3 regions of the Pseudoalteromonas sp. S8-8 genome follow, and region 2 is predicted to be linked to each of the others. Evidence: predicted binding sites of a transcription regulator. Region 2 holds the regulator's gene; each other region holds the start of a gene.

Region 1 (6,723 bases), on a different contig from region 2:
ACCCTTGCCTATCTAAAACCATTTTTGTACCACCTTTGTATAATTAATTATTTTTGATTTAAGCAGAAAGCGCTGTTGATTGCTAGCTTTGCGCGTTAGCAATACAAAAAAAGCAGCCGAAGCTGCTTTTATAATAATTAAGTAGTATTACTACTTAATCTATTTTTAAGCCTGGGCTTAGTGTTGCTGGCATAGCTACTTTTTCAAGCTCTACCGAAGCAACTGGGTATGCACAGTAATCGGCTGCGTAATACGCACTTGCTCTGTGGTTGCCCGATGCGCCAATACCACCAAACGGTGCTGCGCTTGATGCGCCAGTAATTGGGCGATTCCAGTTAACAATACCTGCACGAATACGACGTAAGAAATGGTCGTAATCTGCTGCACTGTCACTTAATAAACCAGCCGATAAACCAAAGGTTGTATCGTTTGCTTTATCAATGGCTTGGTCAAAGTCGTCAAAGCGGAATACTTTTAAAAGTGGTCCAAAATGCTCTTCATCTGGGAAGTCACTAATATTTGTACACTCAATAATACCTGGTGTTACAAAGCCAGTATTAGCTGTGTGCTCAAGTTCTACTAATACTTCACCACCAAGCTCAACAAGCTCTTTTTGCGCTTTAACCATGCCTGCAGCTGCAGCTGATGAGATCATAGAGCCCATAAATGGCTGGTCTGCATCATCGTAGTTGCCTACTTTAATCGCTTTAGTTGCAGTGATAAGGCGCTCTAAAATTGCATCGCCTTTGCTACCTTTAGGTAAAAACAATTTACGTGCACATGTACAACGCTGGCCGCTTGAGATAAACGCTGATTGAATAATATCGTGAACAACCGCTTTAGTATCTTCAACGTCAGTAATAATAAGTGGATTATTACCACCCATTTCTAGCGCTAAAATTTTACCCGGTTGACCCGCAAACTGTTCATGTAAAATATGACCAGTACGCGAAGAACCCGTAAAGAACAAGCCATCAATACCTTTGTGAGCAGCAAGGGCTTTACCCGTTTCTACTTCACCTTGTACAAGGTTAATGACACCTGCTGGTAAACCTGCTTTTTCCCACAGTTTAAGCGTAAGCTCAGCTACTTTAGGAGTAAGTTCAGACGGTTTAAACACAACCGTGTTACCTGCTAAAAGCGCTGGCACAATGTGGCCATTAGGTAAGTGACCCGGAAAGTTATACGGACCAAATACGGCTACAACACCATGTGGCTTATGACGAATCATCGCACGGCCAAGTGGCATTGCGTTTTCTACGTCGCCAGTGCGCTCTAAAAATGCTTTTTCAGAAATGGCAATTTTACCAACCATAGCACCCGCTTCTGTGCGAGTTTCCCACAGTGGCTTACCTGTTTCTTGTGCAATAGTAATAGCGAGCTCTTCGCTGTTTTCTTTTAATTGCGCTGCAAATGCTTTAATTATTTCTAAACGCTCAGTAAAGCTTTTATCAGCCCATGCATAAAACGCTTCGCGCGCTGCATTTACTGCGGTGTCTACTTGCGTCGCAGTTGCCGATGAAGCCTGCCAAATAACGTCGTTATTTGCAGGGTTTACTGAATTAAATTCTGTGCCTTGGCCTTGTGACCATTGACCATTTATAAATTGTGCAGGATGAGTCATATACTTTCTCCTAAATTAAATCGTGGTTGCACTAACAATATCGCCAGTTTGCAAATGCAGTGCATCTGCTATTTCTTGCGATAAAATAAGGCTTTTTGCGCGCTCGTCAAATGTCATTGGTGCAACGGTTGCTCTGAAACCTTCAAGCTTTTCGTTAGCTAGTAACACCATAGTGTCGCCAGTCATTTCGCCAATTTCAACGTTAAAGTGATTTGCATTACGAATAGTCGCAATGTTATCTACTTTTGCTTCAACCGTTGGGCCACCGTCAAAAATATCTACGTAGCCATTAAACGTAAAGCCTTCGCTTTTTAATAACTCGATTGCTGGGCGAGTGTTGTCGTGTACTTTACCAATTACGGCTTGCGCATCTTTACTTAGCAAGTTTACGTAAATTGGGTATTTAGGCATTAGTTCAGCAATGAAAACCTTTTGGCCAATACCTGTTAGGTAATCGGCTGTTGGAAAATCCATAGAGAAAAAGTGCTCTTCAAGCCACTGCCAAAAAGGGCTGCTGCCGTTTTCGTCAGACACACCGCGCATTTCTGCGATTACTGTTTGCGCAAAACGCTCTTGATGCTGTTTTATAAACATAAAGCGCGCTTTTGAAAGTAGCTTACCGTTACAATTTTTACGATAACCATCTTTTAAAAACAATGTGCAAAGCTCTGTAGCACCTGTGTAGTCGTTACATAGCGTTAGAATATCAACCGCTTTGTATACGCCTAATGTGCGCGAAGAGTGAATCACTTTACTTAAGTGATAATGATAAAATGCATCATCAAGCCCTACCGCAGCTTCAATTGCAGATGTCCCTACAACTTCACCGGTTTCGCTATCTTCAAGAACAAACAGGTAGCCTTCGTCACCAGGTTGTGACGTTTGTTTAGCAAAAGAGCTTACTGAATGGTCGATCTTTTTTTGCAATAGTTCTTCGTTTAATGGCAAAGACGTAAAACCATGCCCTGATTCGTGGGCAATTTTCAGTAATGCTGAATAATCATTTTGCTGGATTGGGCGAAGGATCATCATGAGTCCGCTTGCTCCCTTATAAATAACGGTAAATAGGAATTGCAGGGCAAGCAGTGCTTGCCCTTTATTGGTTGGCTTAAGTCGCTTATACGTTTACTACGCTTACTACTGCTTTTTCAAAGCGTGCCATACCTTCGCAAATGTCCGCATCAGGAATTACTAAAGATGGAGTGAAACGTATTACGTCTGCACCAGCAACTAATGACATAAGGCCTTGCTCAGTACCTGCCACTAAAAACTCTTTTGCACGACCTTTATATTGCTCGTTCACTACTGCACCAATTAATAAACCTTGGCCACGGATTTCGCTAAATACGTTATATTTTTCGTTAACCGCAGTAAGTAGTTCATTAAATAATGCTGCTTTAGCTTTTACGCCAGCAAGTACTTCTGGCGTATTTACTGTATCAAATGCAGCTTCTGCAACAGCACACGCAAGCGGGTTGCCGCCATAAGTAGAACCATGAGTACCTACTTTAAGATGCTGTGCAATTTCAGTTGTTGTGATCATAGCGCCAATAGGGAAACCGCCGCCAAGTGCTTTAGCTGAAGTTAAAATATCAGGTACTATGTTTAAGCCTTGGTATGCGTATAAATCGCCAGTACGACCAACACCTGTTTGTACTTCATCAAAAATAAGCAGTGCGTTATGCTTAGTACATAAATCGCGAACGCCTTGAGCAAACTCGTCAGTGGGTGAAACAATACCGCCTTCACCTTGAAGAGGTTCCATCATTACGGCACATGTTTTGTCGCTGATTAGCGCTTCAAAAGCAGCTAGGTCATTGTAATCACAATGTACAATGTCGCCAGGCTTAGGACCAAAACCATCTGAATATGCAGCTTGGCCGCCAACAGTTACGGTAAAGAATGTACGACCGTGGAAACCTTTGTTGAACGCGATGATTTGTGATTTTTCTGCGCCAAACTTATCAAGTGCAAAACGACGCGCTAACTTAAGCGCTGCTTCGTTTGCTTCTGCGCCTGAGTTGGCAAAATAAACTTTTTCAGCAAATGTAGCATCAACCATTTTTTTAGCTAGGCGAAGTGCCGGCTCATTGGTCATTACATTTGATAGATGCCAGATTTTTTCGCCTTGCTCTTTTAATGCGCCTACTAATGCAGGGTGGCAATGGCCAAGACAGTTAACTGCAATACCACCAGCAAAGTCGATAAACTCTCGACCTTCTTGATCCCATACGCGAGAACCTTCGCCTCGAACAGGAATTACGCTTGAAGGTGCGTAGTTAGGAACCATTACGTGATCAAATAATTCGCGATTGACTGTCATTTTATTTCCTCTTAATTGTGAGCAACACAAAACATCAAAATAGGTGTTTGGTTAATATTTGTAACCAACTTTATAGGCAAGATCAGTAACCTGATAATTGCGCAAAATTGCTTTGTGGTTCAATTTTCAGACGCACATTATTTCAGAATTACTTATATCTGTCTCGTTAAAAACTTTCATGTATCCCTTGAAAATAAAGGGCTAAAGATATTATTTCATAGATAGTGAATAACTATTTGCATAGCCATTCATACTTGGTTTTAGACAACTAACCGCATGAGCACCAAGGCAAGCACGCTTTAATCGGCAAATATGCAATATAACAATAGAGTGAGAATGAATGGTTAGTCGCAAAAAAATTAACAAAAAATTCAGATTTTTAGTCAATTTGAATAGCTAAATTGGTAAAATTACTCGATTGGAGGGTTTTTAGTTCCGTTTTAGTGAACTTAAAGTACGAAAACCAGCTTAGAGTTTCATCAGGCTCAATAAGTTGATGCTCTTTTAAATTAAGATATTGAGAGTAGCAACGTGCCTTTAGCATTACTTCTGTTAATGGCAGTAATGTATCGCCCTTATCTACCCCATTTACTAGCTGCTGCATTACACCTTTAAACGGTAAATATTTAAAAGCCATTTTGTCTATTACTTTGGCGCTTACTTCTATCGACTTATTGCTAAGTAGAGTGGTTAAAAATAGCGGGTCGGGCTGTAGCTCTAATAATGCGGTGTGTAAATCTTTTTGGTTTTCATTTCGGGCTAACTGCACTTTGCGTTGCCATACTTTCTCAAACGTTTTTAAGTACAAGCGCACTAATGCAATTCGCCCTACATCTAAAAGCATTCCAAGGGTAAATGCATGTACGTCATTCACATTATTAATTTGTGCAATTTTTTGCGCAGCAATCGCGTTTGCCATCGCGCTGTCGCGTAGCCGGCGTTTTAATAATGAAAATGGTTCGGTGCTATGTGGCATCCAATGACGCGCAGCAAATGTAGGAATAACTAGCTGTAAGTTATCAAGGCCAATATAACGAAGGGCAAGCGATGGTTTATCTACTTTTACAGACGTATTTTTACTACGCTGATTACGATAGTAAGGTAAATTAACAAGCGTTACTAACTCTCTACCCAACCAGCTTATATCATTTACCAATGGCTCTAAACGCCCTACCGACGCTGACTTTACCGCTAATATATCGAGTATATTGGCAATACCATCTTCAATACCTATAGTACTGTGAATTACGCCATCTATATCTTCGAGCTGCTTATATATAGCTGTTTCAATTGTTTTGTGCAGTTGCTCACTCGCTTGAGCGCGGTACTTATGATGTGCAGTACTGCTTTGCTGGCGTTTATTCTGTGCGGCCACTTCAACCTGAAGCAAAGTACGTTGCTTCATGGGTTCGCCGTAATCTATATCTAATGTATGGATGAAACCAATTTGCTGATGCGCAAAGCTGTGCCCAAGCAATAAGTCATGAGCCCGTTGGTTTAGTATTTTGGCAGTACGCTGCTGGGCTACAAGTTCAGTCATGACATCCATTAATAAAGTATTAAATGCTCTGTGTATTATAACATTAGAAGCGAGTTAAAAAGTTATCAAGCAGTTCTAAGCCTTGATCAGTTAGAATAGCTTCGGGGTGAAACTGCACACCTTCGATTGCTAGTTCTTTATGAAGTAACCCCATAATTTCGTCAAACTCGCCTTGCTCAGTCTGAGTCCATGCGGTTACTTCAAGTTCTTTAGGCAAAGTTTGTGATTTAACCACTAAAGAATGATAACGACACACTGTTAACGGGTTAGCTAAACCTTTAAACACCCCTTTATTAGTGTGAACTATGGGTGATGTTTTACCGTGCATTACTTTTTTAGCACGTATTACATCTCCTCCTAAAGCTTGTGCGATAGTTTGATGCCCCAAGCAAATTCCTAAAATAGGATATTGCCCTTTTAGTTGCTCAACAACATTTAGTGAAATACCCGCTTCGTTAGGGGTGCATGGCCCCGGCGATAAAACGATGTGTTTCGGGTTCAACTGCTTTATTTGTGCAATGCTTAGCTCGTCATTACGTTTCACTAAAACGTCTTGATCTAAACGCTGAAAATATTGCACTAAGTTGTAAGTAAACGAATCGTAGTTATCGATCATTAACAGCATTACACAACAAACCTTATAAATTATTGACCACTTACTTCACACAAATGGTACTAAGCGCTGCATTCTACCACTATTAACTAGCCAACATAAATTAGCAAAAAGTGTTAAAAATTAACTGTTTTTGCTAAAAGTTCTTTAAAGTCTTTAGTGGGTACTGGTTCACTTAACCCGAACTCTGGTTAAGAGATTTATTAACGTATTAAATCATGGTGATATTTAAACTTATTCTCTCAAGCCAGAGATTCCTTGCACCTTGAGCAATAATATCGAGCTTTAAGCTTTTCGCGAGTAGTTAACACACCTTTTAGGCTGTATACCCCAACAATAAATTATTGACCTCTAAAGTACGTGCGTTTATTGATCGCTCTATTAAATACTTTGGTGAAATACCTTACTGAGCAAAATAAACAGATTGTTTGCGCTACATCAAATTAGCGGCTCAATGGTTGAATTATATCTATGTAAGCCCCAGTGTATTATATGAAAGGCAGTAATTCACTTATACAACTCACTTACTTGTGAGCTCATTTATATCCTATTAAGGAGCGAATATGTTAGGCGAAGACCACTCATTAACTAATGACTTTCCAGAGTACTTAAAGACCATTGCC
Region 2 (6,723 bases):
TTCCGAATCAAACTAATCGTGGCTCACACATAAATGTTTCGGGTGCGGTTATTACCAAATATGCTAAAAACCCTGAAAATGCATTAAAGCTCATAGAGTATATGACCGACAGCAAAGCACAAAACATGTATGCCTCATTAAATATGGAGTATCCAGTTAAGTCGGGTGTTGAACTATCAAGTTTGGTTGCGTCTTGGGGGAGTTTTAAAGAAGACAGCTTGCCACTTGATGAGATTAGTAAATATCGTCCGTTAGCGCTTAAGCTAATTGATGAGGTGAAGTTCGATCTTTAATGACTAATAAATTTAAGCTGTCTAAATGGCAGCTCTTTGCGTGGTCGACTGGCTTAATTCTATCGGCCCCGTTGTTTTTTCTTCTTTTTGAATCTCTACAAGGTAGCTCTGAGGTGTTTTCTCACCTGTGGGATACCGTGCTTTGGGATTACATAACCAATACCGTATTGCTTGTTTTAGGTGTTTGCGTCCTTAGCTGCGCCATAGCTTTGCCACTTGGATGGCTAACGGCTTACTGTAGTTTCCCGGGTAAAAAACAGTTTGAATGGGCACTTATGCTGCCCCTTGCTATGCCCACCTATATTATTGCCTATGTATACACTGATTTATTAGATTATGCGGGCCCGGTGCAAATAGCGCTGAGAGAATGGTTTGGTTGGCAATCGCCTAATGACTATTGGTTTTTTGATATACGTACATTACCCGGCGCCATCGTTATGATTGCCTTGGTGCTTTATCCGTATTTATTTTTGATTTTTAAAACGGCTCTTCGCGAGCAGTCATTCAAATTAGTACAAGCTAGCCAGTTAATGGGATTATCTCCTTGGCAAAGTTTCTTTAAAGTAAGCTTAGTACTCTCTCGTGGGGCTATTGTGGCGGCTCTTGCGCTTATAAGTATGGAAACCATGGCTGACTTTGCAACAGTGAGTTATTTTGCCGTAAGTACATTAACTACGGCTGTGTACGATACGTGGTTTGGTTATTACTCACTTACAGCGGCAGCTAAAATATCGGGTGTGATGTTATTACTGTTATTTTTAGCATTAATGGCAGAGCGCTTTAGTCGTCGTAACCAAGCTGTATTTGAGCGCCAATCAAGTGTAAATAGTGAATCTCTCTATGTATTAAAAGGAAAGTCAGCTTGGCTCGCAACGGCATTTTGTAGCTTTATTTTACTTATCGCGTTTGTAACTCCTATTGCAGTACTCATAAATTACGCCATTACTTACTTTGATAAAGCATGGAATGTAGAGTTTTTTAGTTACGCTTGGCAAAGTTTAAAAGTGGCAGGGGTTGTGAGCCTAATAACGATTACGTTGAGTGTTTTTGTGGTTTTTTATCAGCGTGTGGCAAAGCAAACGTATCCGCTTATTCCTGGGCGTTTAGCAAGCACAGGATATGCGTTGCCTGGCACAGTACTCGCTATTGCGGTTTTGTTACCCCTTACATTATTAGAGAACACCATTAACACAGCGCTCGAGCCGTATAATTTAGATATTGGCTTACTGCTTACAGGTAGCATTCTTACTATTATTATTGCTTATATTGTTAGGTTTTACGCCATTGCACACGGAGCAATTGAGTCGAGTTTTTTACGTATTAGCCCATCACTTGATATGGCAAGCCAATCAATGGGTAAAAGCCAAGGACAAACACTGCGTTTAGTGCACCTACCTTTACTGCGAAGAGGATTGCTTACTGCTGCGTTATTGGTATTTATTGAGTGCATGAAAGAACTGCCGGCTGCGCTATTGCTCAGGCCGTTTAATTTTGAAAGCTTAGCTACTCATGTATTTCAGTATGTGAGTGACGAGCAGTTAGAGCTTGCTTCTATATCGGCATTATTTATTGTTATTGTTGGGTTTATTCCTTTGTATTTTATTAATCGTTCTATGGAGCAGCGTAGTTAAATGAGTAGTTTAATTTTACAAGGCGTGAGCTATCACTATAACGGCACAAAGGTTATCCACAATTTAGATTTAACAGTAGGTAAAGATGAAATTGTTTGCCTACTCGGAGCGAGTGGGTGCGGCAAAACGACCACGTTAAAAGCGATTGCAGGTTTAATTGAAGCTAAGCAAGGGTCTATTTTTATAGACGGTAAATTAGTGAGTGATGAGCAATCGTTTGTCTCGCCTGAGCACCGTAACATCGGCATGATGTTTCAAGATTATGCATTGTTTCCGCATTTAACGGTAGCAAATAATATCGCATTCGGGCTTAGTAAAATGAGTAAAGCTCAAAAGCAGCAACGCGTTGATGAAATGCTTAAGCTGGTACATTTAATTGGCTGTGCCGACAGGTTCCCGCATCAGTTATCGGGTGGTCAACAGCAGCGTGTAGCTATTGCTCGTGCATTAGCTTATAAGCCTAGTTTATTGCTACTTGATGAGCCCTTTTCAAATATCGACACACAAGTACGCTTTGAATTAATTGCCGATATACGTCGAATTATTAAGGCAACTCAAGTGTCTGCTGTGTTTGTTACACATTCAAAAGAAGAGGCGTTTGCGTTTTCAGATACACTTGCCATTATGCATCGCGGTAAAATTGAGCAACAAGGCACGCCCGAGCAGCTTTTTGCAGCTCCATGTTCAAAGGAGGTTGCAGAGTTTCTGGGTCAAGGCATATACTTGAGCGCAGAAGTATTAACAGCAACTGAATACAAAACACCATTTGGTTTAGTCGAATCTTATATTGAGAGTAAGCAAAACGTAAGCGTAGGGCTTATATATGTGCGCCCTCATCAAATAGAATTAGTGGCAGATAACCAAAGTGACAAACTCAGCAAGCGAGCTACAATCATAAGTCGTCGCTTTATTGGTTCGGCGTATGTTTATTCACTTGTTATTGATAAACAAGAAATTGAAGTTGCTGCACAATATGGCCAGTCATTTGAAAATAATGAACAGGCTATAATAAAAATAAAACCTCACACGGTGAATTTTTTCGAATCGTAATTAATTTGTTATTCGCTGTGTTTTTATCTGTAAAACTAAGGAATAACAATGGCGCAAGCGCAATCAGGGATTTGTGCTGAAGCAAACTTACACGGTTTGCACTTATTTTTTAATGTGTTTGATGGTCAAGATGAATCACTTCGCGCAAAGTTAAAACAAGTAAGCGCTATTGAAGAAGAATTTAGCGATCAATTTTCAGAATCAATGCTCTCTTGTATGGTTGCTATTGGTGCGCAATATTGGCCGCATATCCTCCCTGAATACATCCCAAGCGAATTACAGAGCTTTCCTAATATAAACCATAGCGATCATCAAATGAGCGTACAACCGTGCGATTTATTTGTGCAAATTCGCTCTGACCGTGAAGACGTTAACCATTTATTTGCGCTGCAAATTTTAAAACTATTTGCTCCCGATGTTGAGCTGGTGGAGCAAATTCGTAATTTTCGCTTTTTAGATGGTCGTGATTTTAATGGTTTTATTTATGGTGGCGACACCGCACATGGAAGAAAAAAGCGCGCTACGGCTTTAATTAGTAACCCTGGCAATTTTGAAGATCAGGGGAGTTATATTCATGTACAGCGCTATAAGCATGATTTAACTATGTGGCAGCACTTATCATTGAGCGAGCAAGAACAAATAATGGGGCGTACGCGCCTTGATAACACGCTAATTACCCCCGCGATCGAAACCAGCCATGCTTCGCGAAGTGAGCTAAAAGACGAAGACGGACAACCGCTATTATTAAATCAGAGCATGCCTTATGGCGATGTGTATGAGCAGGGAATGTTATCAATTACATGCTCTTGTACGGGCACCGCATTTGAAAAAGTACTTAATAGTCGTTTAGGGGAAGGGGATTGTTACGACCACTGGCTTGATTTTACTCAAGCCGATATGGGTTCTGCTTTCTTTGCGCCTTCAGTCGGGTTTTTAAAACAAATTTAGTTTGCTATTAAACCGTATCAAATAAAATGCGAACACGTTCAAGTGTTACATCTATTTCAGATATTTTAGCAGGAGCGATAAAAATAGTATCGTCGCCTGCAATTGTTCCTAGTACGCCATCTGCTTTACCTAATGAATCTAATAAACGAGCGATAAGCTGAGCGGCGCCTGGACTGGTACGAATAATGATCATCATTTCGTTGTGCATAATGTCGATTACTAATTGGCGTAATGGGCTTTTAGCCGTAGGTACACCCATTTCAGCAGGTAAGCAGTAAACCATTTCTTGTTTGGCGTTACGTGTGCGTACAGCACCAAATTTACTTAACATGCGCGATACTTTACTTTGGCTTATATTGTCAAAGCCTTGATCTTTTAATGCATCAACTATTTCGCCTTGAGAGCCAAAATTTTCTTCTTTTAATAGTGATTTAAATGCTTTTACCAGTGCTTCTTGTTTATCTTGTGGTTGCATAGTCTTTATTCGTTTTTGTTATTTATGCCGCAAATTCTACACAAAAATGAATAATTATGCAGCAGTTGTTTAGTTAACTTGTCAGTTTGATGCGTTAAATCACAAAAGTTTACGACTATGGTCGAAAATATACTTGAAATAGACAGGATAAATTTGTTTTTAGTCGCTAATTTCATTATCTTAAGAGCCACAAATGTTTCCTACCTCAAATTACGGAGAATTCCAATGAAAGTTGCTGTATTAGGTGCTGCAGGCGGTATCGGCCAAGCGTTGTCTTTATTATTAAAAACAGGCTTACCAGCTGGCTCTGAATTATCACTTTATGATGTTGCACCAGTAGTACCAGGTGTTGCGGTTGACCTTTCTCACATCCCAACAGATGTTAAAGTAGCAGGCTTTGGCGCAGACGAATTAAACAAAGCGCTTGAAGGCTCTGACATCGTTCTTATCCCAGCGGGTATGCCACGTAAACCAGGTATGGATCGTGCTGATTTATTTAATGTAAATGCTGGTATCATCAAAACTTTAGCAGAAGGCATTGTTGCTAGCTGTCCTAAAGCGTTAGTAGGTATTATTACTAACCCAGTAAATGGCACAGTTCCAATCGTTGCTGAAGTATTCAAAAAAGCAGGTACTTACGACGCTAAACGCGTATTCGGTATTACTACGCTTGACGTTATTCGTTCAGAAGCATTTGTTGCTGAACTTAAAGGCGTAGACGTAGCAACTGTGAAAGTACCAGTAATTGGTGGTCACTCAGGCACAACTATTCTTCCTCTACTTTCTCAAGTTGAAGGTGTTTCTTTCACTGATGAAGAAGTTGCTGCACTTACTCCACGTATCCAAAATGCGGGTACTGAAGTTGTAAATGCTAAAGCAGGCGGTGGTTCAGCTACGCTATCTATGGGTGCTGCTGCAGCTCGTTTTTGTATGTCTTTAGTTAAAGGCCTACAGGGTGAAGAAGTTGTAGATTACGCTTACGTTGCTGTTGAAAGTGGCGATGCAGAGTACTTTGCACATCCAGTACGTTTAGGTAAAAACGGCGTAGAAGAAATTCTTTCTTACGGCGAACTAAGCGCATTTGAAACAAAAGCAAAAAATGACATGCTTGAAACACTGAAAAAAGACATCAAAGAAGGTGTTGATTTCATGGCGTAATAGCCAAAGTAGAATAACAAAAAAGCCTGCATTTGCAGGCTTTTTTATTGCTCAGAATTAATTTCACACTGTGTAACTAGTTAAAACTAGTTAAAACTAGTGGTCGCGGTCAACCGCAATACGAGCAAGGCTTATGAGTGCTTGCTTATAGTCAGACTCAGCTAAAAAGTCTAAACACGCAATAGCTTTGTCAGCTTCAAGCTCTGCTTTTTGCATTGTAAATTCAAGCGCATTAGTTTGCTTTAGTGCCGATAGAATTTCTTCTAAATGCTCCATACCATTACTGTGCTCTATTGCATCACGAATAAGCTGCGTTTGCTGCTTGCTACCATGTTGCATAGCATAAATAAGTGGAAGCGTTGGTTTGCCTTCAGCTAAATCATCACCAATGTTTTTACCCAACTGCTCAGCATCTGCATTGTAATCGAGTACATCGTCTACTAGCTGAAACGCAGTACCTAAATGCATACCATATAGGTTTAGTGCATCGAGAGTAGTTTGGTCTTGCTCAGTAATAATGGCAGCAAGGCCTGTCGCTGCTTCAAACAACTTAGCTGTTTTAGAGTAAATAACCTGCATATAACTGGCTTCGGTCGTATCTGGGTCGTTGCAGTTCATTAACTGCAATACTTCACCTTCAGCAATAATGTTTGTTGCATCGGCAAGTATTTGCATAATCTGCATTTTTCCAAGACCAACCATAAGCTGAAATGAACGAGTGTAAATAAAGTCACCAACCAATACGCTAGCAGCATTACCAAATTCAGCATTTGCTGTAGGCGTGCCACGTCGTAAGTTTGATTCATCTACAACATCATCATGCAATAGCGTTGCTGTATGAATAAACTCAACAATTGTTGCAAGTGTTATGTGATCTTTACCCTGATAACCGAGCGCTTTGGCTGCTAAAATTGCCAGCATTGGACGAACGCGTTTGCCGCCACTGCTAACTATATATAAACCAAGCTGATTAACTAACGCCACATCTGAGCGCATTTGCGCATGTATAAGTTGATTGACGTCATTCATATCGCTTTCGATTAACGCCTGGATAGCTTTTATATCCATTGATCTCCGAGCCAATTTTTATGTGTGAACGGCGCAGATTGTACAACAAAAAATGCACTAGCTCGATATTTTGTGACGATTGATTGAAAAAACACTATTA
Region 3 (6,723 bases), on a different contig from region 2:
GAGCCACTACCTCGCTCAGAACTTGCTAAGTTTAAACCGATTGCAGATAACTTTATTGCCCAACTTGAGCGCAATCGCGAGCTACAGTTAGCACTTAAATAAAGTTTATTAATAAACATTAAAAAAGCCTTTGCAGGTTTAACCTGCAAAGGCTTTTTTGTATACGCTAAAAACCATTAATACATTAATACATAAATGAGCTGAATCACTAAAGACACCATCACTAATGGCCAAATATATTTGCTGTATTTGGTTGCACCGTTGAGCCCTATTTTACTTTGATATTTTTCAAGCAATGGAATAAGTATCGCTAGCGCGACAAACAAACCAATTAAAATAACGAATATATTCATATTAGTGCCCTACTTATGGTAGCTCATGGCCTTTAGCGCTTACATAAAGTGCATACCAATGCTCACGAGTTAGTTGTACGTTTACAGCATCACAAGAGGCTTTAATACGCTTGGCATTAGTTGTTCCAATAATCGGCTGAATAGATGCGGGATGGCGCAGTAACCATGCAATAACAATAGCCTCAGCAGACGTATCATAAAGTGCAGCCAGCTTATTAACTAAAAGACTCGTGTTTATATCAGCCTGCGATGCGTTTGATAAATCACTGCCGCTGTATAATCCTTGGCATAAACTGCCCCAGCTTTGAATTTGAATTTCAAAATGGCGACAGTACTCAATACTACCGGGCGTAAAATTAAGATCTTTACCGTCACTGTTACCGGCATATACACCTTCATCAACAAACTGATGTTTTTGTAAACTAGCCTCAATTTGATTAGCCACAATCGGCATATCAAGTGCATGCTGTAAAAAATTCATTTGATGTTGCTGCATATTCGATACGGCAAAATTGCGCACTTTACCGCTTTCTTTTAAGCAACTAAATATACGAGCAATTTCGTTAACTTCCATGAGTGGATCAGGACGATGTAGCATAAGTACGTCTAAATAGTCTGTATTTAATCGCTTCAAGGATGCTTCAACTGATTGCTCAATCCACTTTGATGAAAAATCATAGCGCTTTGGCCCTAAGTCATCTTCAAAACGAATCCCACACTTAGATTGAATATACATGTGCTCTCTAAGCTCTGGTCGCTCGCTTAATGCTTTACCAAAAACCTGCTCCGCTTTACCAAAAGTATAAATATCAGCATGGTCAAAAAAGTTAATGCCACCTTCAATAGCGCTATCTATGCATTCATGAGTTTGCTTAACATGTGCATCAGTGATTGCGTCTTTATTCCAACCGCCGCCCAGACCCATGCATCCGAATACAAGTTTACTAACATGAGGTAAGTGCTTTGCTAAAGGTGTGTGAAGCATGATAACTATCCTTAAAATTTTGAAGAGCTGTTACTGTAAACAAAAAGCGCTGAACAAGAAACCATTTAGCGGTGAACAAATTAAGAACAAAAAAAAGCGCAGTAAACTGCGCTTAATGGTTAATCTATTTTAAATTACATTTTTAGCCAACGAGTGCTAGCAATATGCCCGCAGCAACTGCACTACCAAGTACACCCGCTACGTTGGGTCCCATAGCATGCATAAGTAAAAAGTTATGTGGGTTACTTTCAAGGCCAACTTTATTAACTACTCGTGCCGCCATTGGCACAGCCGATACACCTGCTGCCCCAATTAATGGGTTTATAGGTGTTTTAGATATGCGGTTAAGTCCTTTTGCCATAAATACGCCAGATGCCGTACCAATTGCAAAAGCCAGTGCGCCAAGCACTAAAATACCAATCGTCTCAACAGTTAAAAACTTATCTGCAGCAAGCTTTGAGCCTACAGCTAAACCTAAAAATATAGTTGTAACATTGATGATTTCGTTTTGAGCACTGTTACTTAATCTATCAACAACACCCGACTCTCGCATTAAGTTACCTAAACAAAACATACCTACAAGCGGTATAGCAGCCGGTAAAAACATAGCCGTTAAACTAAGCACCATAAGAGGGAAAATAATCTTTTCCTTTTTAGATACTTTGCGAAGCTCTGGCATCTTAATTTTACGTTCTTCTGGGGTTGTTAACGCACGCATAATTGGCGGTTGAATAATTGGTACTAATGCCATATATGAGTATGCTGCTACCGCTATTGCGCCTAGTAAATCAGGTGCCAGTTTTGACGCTAAAAATATTGCAGTCGGTCCATCTGCACCACCAATAATGGCAATAGCCGATGCGTCCTGTAGAGTAAACTCAAAACCTGGCACATAGTTAAGTAATATAGCGCCAAACAATGTAGCAAAAATGCCAAACTGTGCAGCCGCACCTAATAACAACATACGTGGGTTTGCAATAAGCGCGCTAAAGTCGGTCAGCGCCCCTACTCCCATAAATATCAACAACGGAAAAATCCCCGTATCAATACCCACGTAATAAACGTAATACAAAAGCCCACCTGGGTCTGACAAACCTGCCACTGGTACATTTGTTAAAATTGCACCAAAACCAATTGGTAATAATAATAGTGGTTCAAAGCCTTTAGCTATCGCTAAAAACAGTAATAAACACCCTACCGCAATCATAATTAATGATGGGATTGTAAAGTTAGCAATGCCAGTAGCATTCCAGAGGTTTAAAATACCTTCCATCCTCTATTTACTCCTAAGCTAATGCAATCATAGCGTCGCCGGTAGTTACAGCATCGCCTTCACCAACCAACACTTCAGCAATTGTTCCGGTATGCATTGCGCGTATTTCGGTTTCCATTTTCATGGCTTCCATAATAATCACTACATCACCTTCGTTAACAACTTGCCCAGCTTTTACCTTAATCTTAAAAATATTACCGGCTAAAGGGGCATTAAGTGTTTCACCTGATGCAACTGAAGCAGACTGAGGAATGTGCTCAGAGTCTTTTAATGTTACTTCTTTTAGCTCACCACCTTGCGCCACTACTACGTCGTAAACTTTACCATCTACTTTTACGCTGTATTGCTCAGCTTTAACGCTACTATTATTTGATCCCGATTTTGGTGCTGCCTTATTGCTCTTATCTTCAACGGTAGGAATAGGCTCAAATGCATCAGGGTTATTACGATTTTTAATAAATTTCAAACCAACTTGTGGAAATAATGCATAAGTTAGTACGTCATCAATTTGCTCATCAGCAAGTGTTAAACCTTGCTCTTGCGCTTCTTTTAATAATTCAGCTTCAAGCGTTGCAAGCTCTGGTGCAATGTTATCTGCAGGGCGACAAGTAATAACCTCTGCTCCATCAAGCACACGCTCTTGTAGCTCTTTATTCATTGGTGCTGGTGTTAAGCCATATTCACCTTTTAATACGCCAGCAGTTTCTTTAGTGATTGTTTTATAACGCTCACCGGTTAGCACGTTAAGTACTGCTTGAGTACCTACAATTTGCGACGTGGGTGTTACTAAAGGTAAAAAACCAAGATCTTCACGTACGCGTGGGATCTCAAGCAAAACTTCATTAAGCTTATCTGCCGCGCCTTGCTCTTTAAGTTGGTTTTCCATGTTTGTAAGCATGCCACCTGGTACTTGAGCTAGTAAAATACGACCATCAACCCCTTTTAAGCTACCTTCAAATGCCGCATATTTTTTACGTACATCTCTAAAGTAAGCAGCAATTTCTTCTAGGTGGTTTAAATCAAGGTCGGTATCGCGCTCAGTTCCTTCAACTATCGATACAATAGTTTCAGTTGCTGTGTGTCCGTAAGTCATACTCATTGATGAAATAGCGGTATCAAGCATATCAATGCCTGCATCAATCGCTTTTTGATAAGTCGCAGTACTTAAACCTGTTGTAGCGTGGCACTGCATAGCAATAGGAACCGATACGGTTTCTTTAAGTGCTTTAATTAGTTTTTCAGCATCGTACGGCTTTAATAAACCCGCCATGTCTTTAATACAAATTGAGTGACAGCCTAAATCTTCTAATTGCTTAGCAAGAGTCAGCCACATATCAAGCGTATGAACAGGACTTACTGTGTACGAAATAGTACCTTGAGCATGTGCGCCTACTTTTATAGCCGCTTTAATCGCTGTTTCTAGGTTACGTACATCGTTCATTGCATCGAAAATACGAAATACGTCAACGCCATTTTTATGTGCGCGTTCTACAAACTTTTCAACTACGTCATCAGCGTAATGGCGGTAGCCTAATAGGTTTTGACCGCGTAATAGCATTTGCTGTTTAGTATTAGGCATCGCTTTTTTAAGCGCACGAATACGCCCCCAAGGATCTTCGCCTAAATAACGAATACACGAATCAAATGTAGCACCGCCCCACGATTCAATAGACCAATAACCTGCATCATCTAGCTTGCTAGCAATAGGTAGCATATCGTCTAGGCGCATACGTGTTGCGAGCAATGATTGGTGCGCATCGCGTAATACCAATTCTGTTAATTTTAATTTAGCCATGTGTGTGCCCCTTATTTATTATTTGATTTGTACTGAGCAATGGCAGCACTAATAGCAGCGATGTGCTCATTAGGCACACCTTGAGATTTAAAAGACGGTGATTTAGCTGGTGATGCCTCTGGTTCGCTATAGCGCGTCACCAAATTAGACATAAGCGTTACTGCACCAATTAATATCGACAGAAATACAAACACCCCAACCATACCAGTTAGCATTAAGCTACCAGCCGTTGTGAGTAGAGCACCTATATCCATTTTTCTCCCCCTTGAAACCCATATCGAAAATAAAAAATCGATTTAATTAAATATTTATTCACTGGATAATAACAAAACTAGTCGCTTTGTCTACATCTTGTAAATTGGTAAAACCAATTAAACTATAAACAACATAACACTCAACAAATTTACATGCCATAACCCAGCAATCATGCGCCCTACAATACATACAGAAAATAACGACTATAGCTAATAGTTATATGGAAGTTGTTAATTAACTATTCAACTTAATAAAAATAACCGCCAAATTTTATAATAAGTACAAAAACACACATCAATTGTTAATTGGTCTTACCAAAAACATTATTTTTAGTGAATATTTACCAGTAACTTGTAACAGTGTGAATAACTTACATAACAAAGCGTAAAAATTACTAACTAACTAATAACTAAAAACACAGTTAAAAAACATAACTGTCTGATATAAAACAAAAATAAAATTTGGCATATAACTGGCATTAGTTATTGTGAGCAAATTTGATAACCAAGGAGAAAACAATGTTACGCTGGACAATTACATTTTTAGTTATTGCTTTAATCGCTGCAGTGTTAGGTTTTGGTGGCATCGCAGGTGCCGCAGCTGGTATAGCAAAAATTATATTTTTTATATTTTTAGTACTTTTAGTGATCTCATTAGTTTCAGGTGCACTACGTGGTAAATCACCCAGGTAGATAAAGCATTCAACTAACAAACACTAAAATTTAATTAATACTTACAAGGAATTACATTATGAATTCAACAACTGTAAAAGCAGCACTAATCGGTCTATTCGCAAGTTTCTTCATCATGGGTTGTGAAGACAATCATGCAGAAGACGCAGGCGAACGTATTGACGAAGCAGTAACTGACGTGCAAAACAAAGTAGAAGATGCATGTGAAAATGTTAAAGAAGGCGTAAACGCTGAAGAAACTAACTGTTAATTCTTCTTGTATCGCTAAAAAACGGCCTTAGGGCTAACACCATTCAGTTAAGCATGCTTTGACTTAATGGTGTACCGAGTTTTTGAAATTCGAACGGTCCTACTTTTGGGCCGTTTTCTTTTTTCTGGAAGAATATAACGTTTCACTCGTTCTCGCATTGCCCTTAATTTCTTTGGAATTGAACCTGGCGAAGCGATGGCACACCAGAGTATTTCATCCTGTATATCCCGCAAAGCCATGACAAAACTAATTCTCAGCGGGGAGACTTTAGCCTCTTTGGCTATTCGACTTATCTCTACTCGAATTAAATTGTAGGCTAGCAATATACCCCATAGCTCTTGATTGACTCCATCCACAGTCTGACTACGCAAAAGAATACTATCCTCAAGCATCTGGTGTTTTATTTCTCCATAGCTATTTTCAATTTCCCAGCGCTCGAAATAGACATCAAGAATGGCCTGTGCACCAAAAGCCTGTTTATCATCCAAAGAGCACAGCAGACCTTTTATTTTTCCAGGCCCCATTGGCTCAGGATAAAGAACCAGTCTGGCCTGCCAGCACTCAGGAAGCGAAGGGTCTTGTTTTCTGGCATGCGCAGATACACTCATCTCTACTTTGAAGTCATGCTCAGAGTAAGATTCAATGACGGTGTATTGCGTGTTGCTTTTAATCGGGACCATCCAGTGCGACTGTGGGTGTTGCTTACGCCAATTAATCAGTAGCTCAGCGCTGAGATAACATCGGTCAAAAATAGTTAGACTGTTATCACTTACATGACCAAATAACTGCTTTGCGTAGTTCACCTCACCTTGATAACTGGGCCCGAAGGCAACGTGGTGTATCAACCGGCTACGCAAGGAGCTTAAGGCGCATAGGCGTACAATAGGATATTCTGTATGACGGTTTTTACTGTGCTTAATATAGTGAAAGTGCTCAGCAAGAGCAGGTGTATCAGGTGCACGAAATTGCGTTCCATCAACAGAAAATAACCGGAGTCCATACCACGTATCATCAGCATCTTCTTCTTGTGTCCAACGGGCTGCACATAGGTGAAATAAGGCTTGGAGGGGGTCGCTACTCAGGCGCTGTCTCGCTTGAGGAATAGCACTTGGAGCAACCG

What was found. Region 2 encodes ArgR, which controls arginine synthesis, uptake and breakdown. Its sites were predicted from a motif close to ANTGAATANNTATTCANT; they were not measured.
Region 1: L659_RS0103180 (aspartate aminotransferase family protein) is a predicted target of ArgR. The motif match lies at 4,183-4,200, and genes of this name have one in related genera.
Region 3: L659_RS0104080 (OadG family protein) is a predicted target of ArgR. The motif match lies at 4,706-4,723, and genes of this name have one in related genera.

The regions. Positions count from the first base shown of each region.
Region 1 covers NZ_AUTR01000011.1:122,219-128,941, reverse strand. Annotated here, with positions in the region: gene L659_RS0103195 (DUF3802 family protein) at 1-22, opposite strand, end outside; gene astD (succinylglutamate-semialdehyde dehydrogenase) at 155-1,624, opposite strand; gene astA (arginine N-succinyltransferase) at 1,640-2,656, opposite strand; gene L659_RS0103180 (aspartate aminotransferase family protein) at 2,742-3,947, opposite strand; gene L659_RS0103175 (HDOD domain-containing protein) at 4,327-5,487, opposite strand; gene L659_RS0103170 (anthranilate synthase component II) at 5,531-6,112, opposite strand; gene L659_RS0103165 (YdcH family protein) at 6,664-6,723, shown strand, end outside.
Region 2 covers NZ_AUTR01000035.1:171,054-177,776, forward strand. Annotated here, with positions in the region: gene L659_RS0111570 (Fe(3+) ABC transporter substrate-binding protein) at 1-293, shown strand, start outside; gene L659_RS0111575 (ABC transporter permease) at 293-1,924, shown strand; gene L659_RS0111580 (ABC transporter ATP-binding protein) at 1,925-2,974, shown strand; gene L659_RS0111585 (Dyp-type peroxidase) at 3,023-3,922, shown strand; gene argR (transcriptional regulator ArgR) at 3,930-4,397, opposite strand; gene mdh (malate dehydrogenase) at 4,623-5,555, shown strand; gene ispB (octaprenyl diphosphate synthase) at 5,652-6,623, opposite strand.
Region 3 covers NZ_AUTR01000017.1:227-6,949, reverse strand. Annotated here, with positions in the region: gene L659_RS0104110 (peptidoglycan DD-metalloendopeptidase family protein) at 1-102, shown strand, start outside; gene L659_RS1000000123765 (hypothetical protein) at 177-353, opposite strand; gene L659_RS0104100 (aldo/keto reductase) at 367-1,338, opposite strand; gene L659_RS0104090 (sodium ion-translocating decarboxylase subunit beta) at 1,481-2,611, opposite strand; gene oadA (sodium-extruding oxaloacetate decarboxylase subunit alpha) at 2,625-4,406, opposite strand; gene L659_RS0104080 (OadG family protein) at 4,418-4,660, opposite strand; gene L659_RS1000000123340 (DUF1328 domain-containing protein) at 5,180-5,353, shown strand; gene L659_RS0104070 (hypothetical protein) at 5,412-5,603, shown strand; gene L659_RS0104065 (IS4 family transposase) at 5,651-6,723, opposite strand, start outside.